2 regions of the Plantactinospora soyae genome follow, and region 1 is predicted to be linked to the other one. Evidence: predicted binding sites of a transcription regulator. Region 1 holds the regulator's gene; the other holds the start of a gene.
The links. Region 1 encodes HrcA, which represses chaperone genes, less so after heat shock. Its sites were predicted from a motif close to GGTTNGCACNCTCNNNNNGAGNGTGCNAACC; they were not measured.
Positions count from the first base shown of each region.

Region 2: groL (chaperonin GroEL) is a predicted target of HrcA. The motif match lies at 3,410-3,440, and genes of this name have one in related genera.

Region 1 is NZ_JADBEB010000001.1:9,656,031-9,660,485, reverse strand. Features, by position in the region: gene hemW (radical SAM family heme chaperone HemW) at 1-186, shown strand, start outside; gene H4W31_RS42135 (DUF4870 domain-containing protein) at 246-887, opposite strand; gene hrcA (heat-inducible transcriptional repressor HrcA) at 1,165-2,187, shown strand; gene dnaJ (molecular chaperone DnaJ) at 2,254-3,390, shown strand; gene H4W31_RS42120 (16S rRNA (uracil(1498)-N(3))-methyltransferase) at 3,510-4,253, shown strand; gene H4W31_RS42115 (beta-glucosidase family protein) at 4,297-4,455, opposite strand, start outside.
Region 2 is NZ_JADBEB010000001.1:2,572,244-2,576,698, reverse strand. Features, by position in the region: gene H4W31_RS11500 (S8 family serine peptidase) at 1-110, shown strand, start outside; gene H4W31_RS11495 (GNAT family N-acetyltransferase) at 165-1,166, shown strand; gene H4W31_RS11490 (hypothetical protein) at 1,237-1,482, shown strand; gene groL (chaperonin GroEL) at 1,536-3,158, opposite strand; gene H4W31_RS11480 (hypothetical protein) at 3,488-4,455, opposite strand, start outside.

The sequences.
Region 1 (4,455 bases):
ATGCTGCGGCTGCGGTTGTCCGCCGGACTGCCGTTGACGGTCCTGGACGACCCGGGTCGGGCGGGTGCGGACCGGGCCCGCGACGCCGGACTGCTGGACGGGGCGGCGTACGACTCGGGGCAGGCCGTGCTCACCCTGCGCGGGCGACTGCTCGCCGACGCGGTCGTCCGGGACCTGCTGCCCTGACCTCGAGGGGCGGCGGGAGACCGGTCGCCCGGGCCCCCGCCAGCACGACGAGGATCTGGCTACTTGATCATATTGATCGACATCGGATACTTGTACAGCTCGCCGTTGACCGCCTTGAGCCCGGCGATGAGTCCGAAGATCGAGGCGATGAGCCATGCGGCAAGCACGACCAGGATGCCGATGAAGACGCAGATCAGGATGTAACCGACGATCGCGATGATCGACCAGAGGATATGGAAGTTGAGGGCCGCCAGCGCGTGGGCCCGAGCCGTCGGCGACTCCTTGCCGCGGACCAGCAACGCGATCAGTGGGGCGATCCAGCCACCCGCGCCACCGCCGACGAAGGCGCCGGCGGCGCCGCCGAAGTGGGCGACCAGGGACCAGGTCTTGTCGTCGCTGTTGGCGTAGCCGGCCGGAGCCGGGCCGCCGTACTGGCCACCGGGTGGCGGGTAACCGCCCTGCGGATAGCCGCCCTGCGGGTAACCACCCTGTGGGGGGTAACCACCCTGCGGGTAACCACCTTGTGGGGGGTAACCGTCCTGCGGGGGATAACCGTCCTGCGGGGGGTACGCACCGCCGCCGGAGGTCGGCGGAGGATATGCGCCACCGCCGGAGGTCGGCGGCTGAGCGCCCGGCGAGTACGGATCGTGTGGCGGACCACCCGGGCCGTAGTCTCCGGGAGGGCGAGGTGGTTCAGTCATGGGGCCACGGTAGGGGCCCGGATCAAGTGACGCCAGCCACGCCCACGATCGGATCTGGACAATAGCCGACCGTGCCTGTTAGGTCCGCCGGGGTAGGGTGTCCGGGCAAGCCTGTTGTCCGGGCTCAGGCAGCCCTTCCAAACGATCATCGCGTCCGGTACACCTTGGTCGTAGACTGGCACTCGCTACAGTCGAGTGCCAGGGAAACCGTGGCCCGACCGTCGTGGCCGCCCCGGCCGTATCGGTGCCGGGGCCGGGGCGTCGCAGGGAGGTGAGGATGGGTCTCGACGACCGCAAGCTCGACGTGCTGCGCGCGATCGTGGAGGACTACGTCGCCACCCAGGAACCGGTCGGCAGCAAGGCGCTGGTCGAGCGCCACCAGCTCGGAGTGTCCCCGGCCACCGTCCGCAACGACATGGCCGTGCTGGAGGAGGAGGGCTACATCCGGCAGCCGCACACCAGTGCCGGCCGGGTGCCCACCGACCGCGGCTACCGGCTCTTCGTGGACCGGCTCTCCCGGGTCAAGCCGCTCACCCCGGCCGAGCGCCGGGCGATCGAACGCTTCATGATCGGCGCGGTCGACCTCGACGACGTGGTGCACCGCACGGTGCGGCTGCTCGCCCAGTTGACCCGGCAGGTGGCCGTGGTGCAGTACCCGAGCCTGGCCCGGTCGTCGGTGCGGCATCTCGAACTCGTGCCGATCTCCACGACCCGGCTGATGCTCGTCATGATCGCCGACACCGGCCGGGTGGAGCAGCGCCTGGTCGAACTGCCGGCACCGATCAGCGCCGACGACGTGACGGACCTGCGCCGGCTGGTGAACGAGCGGCTCGGCGGCCAGAAGCTGGCCGAGACCCCGCCGCTGGTCCAGGCCCTGATCGACGAGGTGGCGCCGGGCCTGTCCCCGGCGATGACCACCCTCGCCACCGTGCTGATGGAGACCCTGGTCGAGCGGCACGAGGAGCGGATCGCCCTGGCCGGCACCGCCAACCTGGCCCGTGGCGGGCTGCTCGACTTCCAGGGTTCGCTGCGACCGATCCTCGAGGCGCTGGAGGAGGAGGTCATCCTGCTCAAGCTGATCGGTGAGGTCGAACCGAACACACTCCAGGTCCGTATCGGCGACGAGAACGAGATAGACAATCTCCGGGCCACCTCGGTGGTCAGCACCGGATACGGTCCGGGGGCGACCATCCTCGGCGGCCTCGGCGTGCTGGGCCCGACCCGGATGGACTACCCGGGCACCATCGCCACGGTGCGGGCCGTGGCACGCTACGTCGGCGACGTTCTGGCACAGAACTGACCCCAAAGCTCACCTGAGACGACCGGCGGACGGTAACGCGAGACAGACATGAGGACACGGAACGCAGTGGCCAAGGACTACTACGGGATTCTCGGCGTCAGCCGGGACGCCTCCGACGACGAGATCAAGCGTGCCTACCGGAAGTTGGCGCGGCAGTACCACCCGGACGTGAATCCGGATCCGGAGGCACACGAGAAGTTCAAGGACATCAACGCCGCGTACGAGGTCCTCTCCGACGACCAGAAGCGGCAGATTGTCGATCTTGGTGGGGACCCGCTCGCTCCGGGCGGCGGCCCCGGCGCGGGCCCGGGGGGCGCCGGCGGACCGTTCGTCGGCTTCCAGGACATCATGGACGCGTTCTTCGGAGCCGCTGGTGGCTCTCGGGGACCGCGACCCCGTACCCGGCCCGGTGCCGACGCCATCCTGCGGCTCGAACTGGACCTGCCGGAGACGGCGTTCGGGGTCGAGGCACCGATCGCGGTGGACACCGCCGTGCTCTGCACCACCTGCTCCGGCGCCGGTACGGCGGCGGGCACCCACCTCGCCACCTGCGAGGCGTGCGGCGGGCGGGGCGAGGTGCAGTCGGTGCAGCGCACCTTCCTCGGCCAGGTCGTCTCGTCCCGGCCGTGCACCGTCTGCCAGGGCTACGGCACGGTCGTCCCGCACCCCTGCCCCACCTGCGCCGGTGACGGCCGGGTGCGTACCCGGCGTTCGCTGACCGTCAAGATCCCGGCCGGGGTCGAGGACGGCATGCGGATCCGGCTGGCCCAGCAGGGCGAGGTCGGCCCCGGTGGCGGCACCGCCGGAGACCTGTACGTCGAGATCCACGAGCGACCGCACGACGTCTACTCCCGCAAGGGCGACGACCTGCACTGCCGGGTGACGGTGCCGATGACGGCGGCGGCGCTGGGCACCCGACTGACCATCAAGACGCTGGACAGCGACGAGCCGGTCGACGTCAAGCCGGGGACCCAGCCGGGCTCGACGCTGCGGCTGCGGGCCCGGGGCGTACCGCACCTGCGCGGTACCGGCCGGGGTGACCTCTACGTCCACCTCGACGTCCGGACGCCCACGAAACTCGACGCCGACCAGGAACGGATGCTGCGGGACTTCGCCAAGACCCGGGGCGAGGAGGTCGCCGAGCTGAGCAAGCAGGGCGGCTTCTTCTCCCGGATGCGCGACGCCTTCAACGGCCACGCCTGACGACAGCGGCCGGACCGGCCCGCCGACCGTGACCGGACGACCAGTCCGGCCGGCGGGCCGGTTCGCGTCGGGGCCACTTCCCGGGTACGGCCACGCCCCGGTGAGCTAACCTGCTCGCCGTGAGTGCGCCGTTGTTCCTGGTCGAGTCGCTACCCTCCGATGACGTCGTCACCCTCGACGGCCCGGAGGGGCACCACGCGGCGACCGTACAACGACTGCGTACCGGCGAGGAACTGCTGCTCGCCGACGGGCGCGGCGGCACGGCCACCGCCGTCGTCACCGCCGTCGGCCGGGGCACCCTGACGGCCTCCGTCACCACCCGGCGGTACGTCGAGCCGCCCGACCCGAGGCTCGTCGTCGTACAGGGCATCGCCAAGGGCGATCGGGGCGAGCTGGCCGTACAGGCGATGACCGAGGTCGGGGCGGACGAGATCGTGCCCTGGGCGGCCGAGCGCTCCGTCGCGCAGTGGCGGGGCGACCGGGGCGGCCGGGCGCGTGAGCGGTGGGTGACGACCGCCCGGGAGGCGGCCAAGCAGGCCCGCCGGCCCTGGCTGCCGGTGGTCTCCGGAACCGCGGCGGCACCGGACGAGTCGACCCGACTGGTCGCGGCACGGATCACCGGGGCGGCGGCTGGCTTCGTCCTGCACGAGGAGGCGGAACCCCGACTTGCCACAGTGGACCTGCCGACGACCGGCGGGATCGTGCTGGTGGTCGGCCCCGAGGGTGGCGTGTCGCCCACCGAACTGGAGACGCTGACCTCGGCCGGGGCGGTGCCGGTACGGCTCGGCACCGAGGTGTTGCGGACCTCGACCGCCGGAGTCGCCGCGCTCGCCGTACTCTCGGCCCGCCTCGGCCGGTGGTGAGGCTCGGGCCACCGGTCGACGCACCGCCCTCCCCGAGCCGGAATCAGAGGTCGAGTTCGGCGGTCAGCCGGAGGTCGGCGAGGCTGCGGGCCGCCTCGACCCGGTAGCTCCCGGTTCTGGTCAGCCAGCCGTCCGCCGTCCAGACCTGCGCGGTGCGCGCCGGCAGGGTCACCCGGACGGTCACCGACTCGCCGGGAGCCGC
Region 2 (4,455 bases), 7.1 Mb from region 1:
GATCCGGGAACGACGCCGACCGGTGCGGGTCCGAACGCAACATCACCGGGGCCGGCCTGGTCGACGCGTACGCCGCGGTGCGGGCCGCCCAGCAGGCGGTACGCGGCTGATCGGCGGGCTCCCCGTCTCGCCATCGGCCGGAAGATGACCTAGGGTCGGCGCTCGTGCATGCCGAGTTCTCGATCGTCGAGCTGACCGACGACCAGCTACCCGCCGTGGTGCAGTTGTGCCGGGAGGCGTTGGACCTGCCCGACGACGCCGCCGAGGCGGTGGCCATCGTGGACCGGTTGCGGGACGACACTCCCCCGCCCGGGTCGACGTCCCGGCGCCGTACCGTCGGGTTCGTCGCGCTCCGCGCCGGCGTACCGGCCGGAGTGGCGCTCGGCTCGCTGGCGTACCGGGATCCCACCGTCGGCCACCTCGACCTCCTGGCGGTTCATCCGGACCAGCGGCGCCGGGGCCTCGGGCGCGGGCTGCTGCTGCGGGTCGAGAACGCGCTCGCCGGTCTCGGCGCCACCCAGGTACGGCTCGCCGGCAACGCCCCGCACTACGTGTGGCCCGGCATCGACGTCCGGTACACCCCGGCGATCTGCGCGGCGCTGGCGCTCGGTTACGAGCCGGAGGGTACCGCCTGGAACATGACCGCCGACCTGTCCGCCGAGTCCTCTCCCGCGCTGCGGTCCACCGACGCCGCCGAACGACGACTGGCCGACCAGGGCGTGACGGTACGCCGGGCGGTCCCGGACGACGCTCCGGCGCTGATCGAGTTCGCCCGGACCACCTTCGGCGGCAGTTGGGACGCCGAGCTGCTGCACTCGATCGACCGCGAGGGCGCCGGCTGCCACCTCGCCCTCCGTACGCCCGCTGGCGGTGGGCCGGTGGAACTGCTCGGCTTCGCCGCGTACGGCTCGTCCCGGCCGAGCTGGTTCGGGCCGATGGGCACCGCGCCGAGCGCCCAGGGCCTGGGGATCGGGAGCGTGCTGCTCCGCCGCTGCCTGCGCGACCAGCGGGCGGCGGGACACCGGCGCGCGCAGATCGGCTGGGTCGGCCCGATCCCGTTCTACGCCCGAGGTGCGGGTGCCTGGATCGAGCGGGTGTTCTTCCTCTACCGCAAACAGCTCCAGTCCGGTATCGAAAGCAGCTCCGGTCACCTGTCGGCGGTTTGAATCGAAACAGCGCCATTTTCCCGTGCCATTGGCCGGAAGCCTCCTACCGTTTGGGGAGAAGGAGGCAGTCATGGCGAAGGACGACGAACCAGTTGACGATCTCCACTCGATCACTTCGGCACCGCTCGGAGATCTGCCACCACCGGCACCGGTGTCCCGGCTCGACTACGGTGATGCCGCCCAGCGGGCTGAAATGGACGAAATCAAGGACGTGTCCCTCGACGAGCCCATCGAGTTGGTAGACGCCCCGGTACAGATCCGAGAACCGTTCAGCCGGGCCGAAAAGCGGCGCAACCAGCGACGCATGACGACATGAGAAAGGGGCGGACCGCTCGCGCGGCCCGCCCCTTCCAGACGTGAAGACTGGACTCAGAAGTCCATGTCCCCGCCGCCCGGCGCAGCCGCCGGGGCCGGGTTCTTCTCCGGCTTGTCCGCCACCACAGCTTCGGTGGTCAGGAACAGGGCCGCGATCGACGCCGCGTTCTGCAGCGCCGAACGGGTCACCTTGGCCGGGTCGATGATGCCGGCCTTGAGCAGGTCGACGTACTCACCGTTGGCCGCGTTGAGGCCGTGGCCGGCCTCCAGGTTGCGGACCTTCTCGACCACGACGCCACCCTCGAGGCCGGCGTTGACGGCGATCTGCCGCAGCGGGGCGTCCAGCGCGATCTTGACGATCTGCGCGCCGGTAGCCTCGTCACCGGCGAGGTCCAGCTTGTCGAAGGCGGTCTTGCCAGCCTGAACCAGCGCGACACCACCACCGGGGACAATGCCCTCCTCGACGGCGGCCTTCGCGTTACGCACCGCGTCCTCGATCCGGTGCTTGCGCTCCTTCAGCTCGACCTCGGTGGCCGCGCCGACCTTGATCACCGCAACGCCGCCGGCCAGCTTGGCCAGGCGCTCCTGCAGCTTCTCGCGGTCGTAGTCGGAGTCGCTCTTCTCGATCTCGGCGCGGATCTGGTTGACCCGACCGTTGATCTGGTCGGCGTCGCCGGAACCGTCGACGATGGTGGTCTCGTCCTTGGTCACCACGACCTTGCGGGCACGGCCCAGCAGGTCGAGGCCGGCGGCGTCGAGCTTGAGGCCGACCTCTTCGCTGATCGGCTGGCCACCGGTGAGGATGGCGATGTCGCCCAGCATGGCCTTGCGGCGGTCACCGAAGCCCGGCGCCTTGACGGCGACGGACTTGAAGGTGCCCCGGACCTTGTTCACGACCAGGGTCGCCAGGGCCTCGCCCTCGACGTCCTCGGCGATGATGACCAGCGGCTTGCCCGACTGCATGACCTTCTCGAGGATCGGCAGCAGGTCCTTGACCGTCGAGATCTTGCTGTTGACGATCAGGATGTAGGGGTCGTCGAGGACGGCCTCCATCCGGTCGGGGTCGGTCATGAAGTACCCCGAGATGTAACCCTTGTCGAAGCGCATACCCTCGGTCAGCTCCAGCTCGAGCCCGAAGGTGTTGCTCTCCTCGACGGTGATGACGCCTTCCTTGCCGACCTTGTCCATCGCCTCGGCGATGATCTCGCCGACGGTGTTGTCACCGGCGGAGATGGAGGCGGTGGAGGCGATCTGCTCCTTGGTCTCGACGTCCTTGGCGAGCTTGCTCAGCTCCTCCGAGACGCTCGTGACCGCGGCCTCGATGCCCCGCTTCAGGGCCATCGGGTTCGCGCCGGCCGCGACGTTGCGCAGGCCTTCGCGGACCAGCGCCTGGGCCAGGACGGTCGCCGTCGTCGTGCCGTCGCCGGCCACGTCGTCGGTCTTCTTCGCGACCTCCTTGACCAGCTCAGCGCCGATCTTCTCGTACGGGTCCTCGAGCTCGATCTCCTTGGCGATGCTCACACCATCGTTGGTGATGGTGGGAGCGCCCCACTTCTTCTCGAGCACGACGTTGCGGCCCTTCGGGCCCAGCGTCACCTTTACGGCGTCGGCGAGGGTGTTCATGCCCCGCTCGAGGCCACGGCGCGCCTCCTCGTCGAACGCGATCATCTTGGCCATACGGCGTTGTCCTCCTGGACACTCACGGCCGCCGGGGCCTTGCCGACCCCGAACCTGCCGCCTGATTACGCACCTTCGGACGTCACTACGGCACTGGCGGCGGGGTCGTCGGGCGCCCGAGGGCGCCTGATCGACTCCGTCGCGTTGTGCGACAGTGACGTCCGCCGGCCGGGCCGGACAGCCCGCGACGACCGGCCGACTGCCGCCGGTCTGTCTCCCAGACCCGCGACCGTGGCCCTAACCGCCCCGACCTTTGGCACTCGCGGCGCGCGAGTGCCAATCACTTGTTTAGCACTCTCCCCTGCCGAGTGCAAGCCGCTCGGGGACCGTCAGGAGAGTTCGGCGGCCAGTCGCGCGGTGTTCACCGGCGCCTCCTGACCCCGCTGCTCGGTGTACGTGAGCAGGATCCCGATGACCTGTGCGAGTTGGACCGGCAGGCTCAGCACGGCACCGACCACGGTGATCACCACGTACCCGACGGAGAGGCCCACCACCTCCGTCGGCCCGATCCCCACGGCGAGCATCCCGAGATTCTGTAGCACAGCCACCACCAGGCTCCCGCCGAGCAGCACGCCCACCACGATCGCGACCCGACCGAGGACCATCACGAACCGGGCGTGGACCATCTGGAACGAGCGCCCGACCGGATTGCGCCGCTCGAACAGGTAGATCGGACCGGCGAGGCTCACGGCCAGGCCGAGGTAGAGAGCGGGTACGAGGCAGGCGCAGACGCCGGCCGTGATGATCAAGCTGCTGAGCAGGTACCAGCCCCAGAGCCCCAACGCCCGGCGCAGGCCGTACCGGAAGGCGGGGCCGAGGGGAGCGGGCTCGCCGGAGGCCTGCCGGACGATCACCCACACGGCGGCCGCCCAGCCCATGCTCTGCACCAGGCCGGCGACGAGCACGACCGCGAGTACGACCACCATGAAGACGAGAAACGTTCCCAGGAACTCTCCGACGGCTCCCGGCGCCGGCTCGCCGGTCGACCCGACGGTGGGCTCGAGGAGCGTCGGATCCGGCTGGAAGGGCACCATCGCCAGGGTTACGACCACCAGCGGCAGCACCTGGGTGATCAGCAGGATCAACGACAGCGGTCGCCAACCTCGCCGGGCCACCGACCAGCACCGCTCCCACCACGCGCCGATCCCCGCGCCGGGCGGCGGAACGAGCGGGTCGCGCGGATCCGGGTAACCCGGCGCAGGCCAGTACCCGGGACCGGCCCCCGGCACCGGGCCGGGATAGCCGGGGTACCCGGGCTGACCCGGATAGCCCGGCTGACCCGGATAGACGAGTTGCC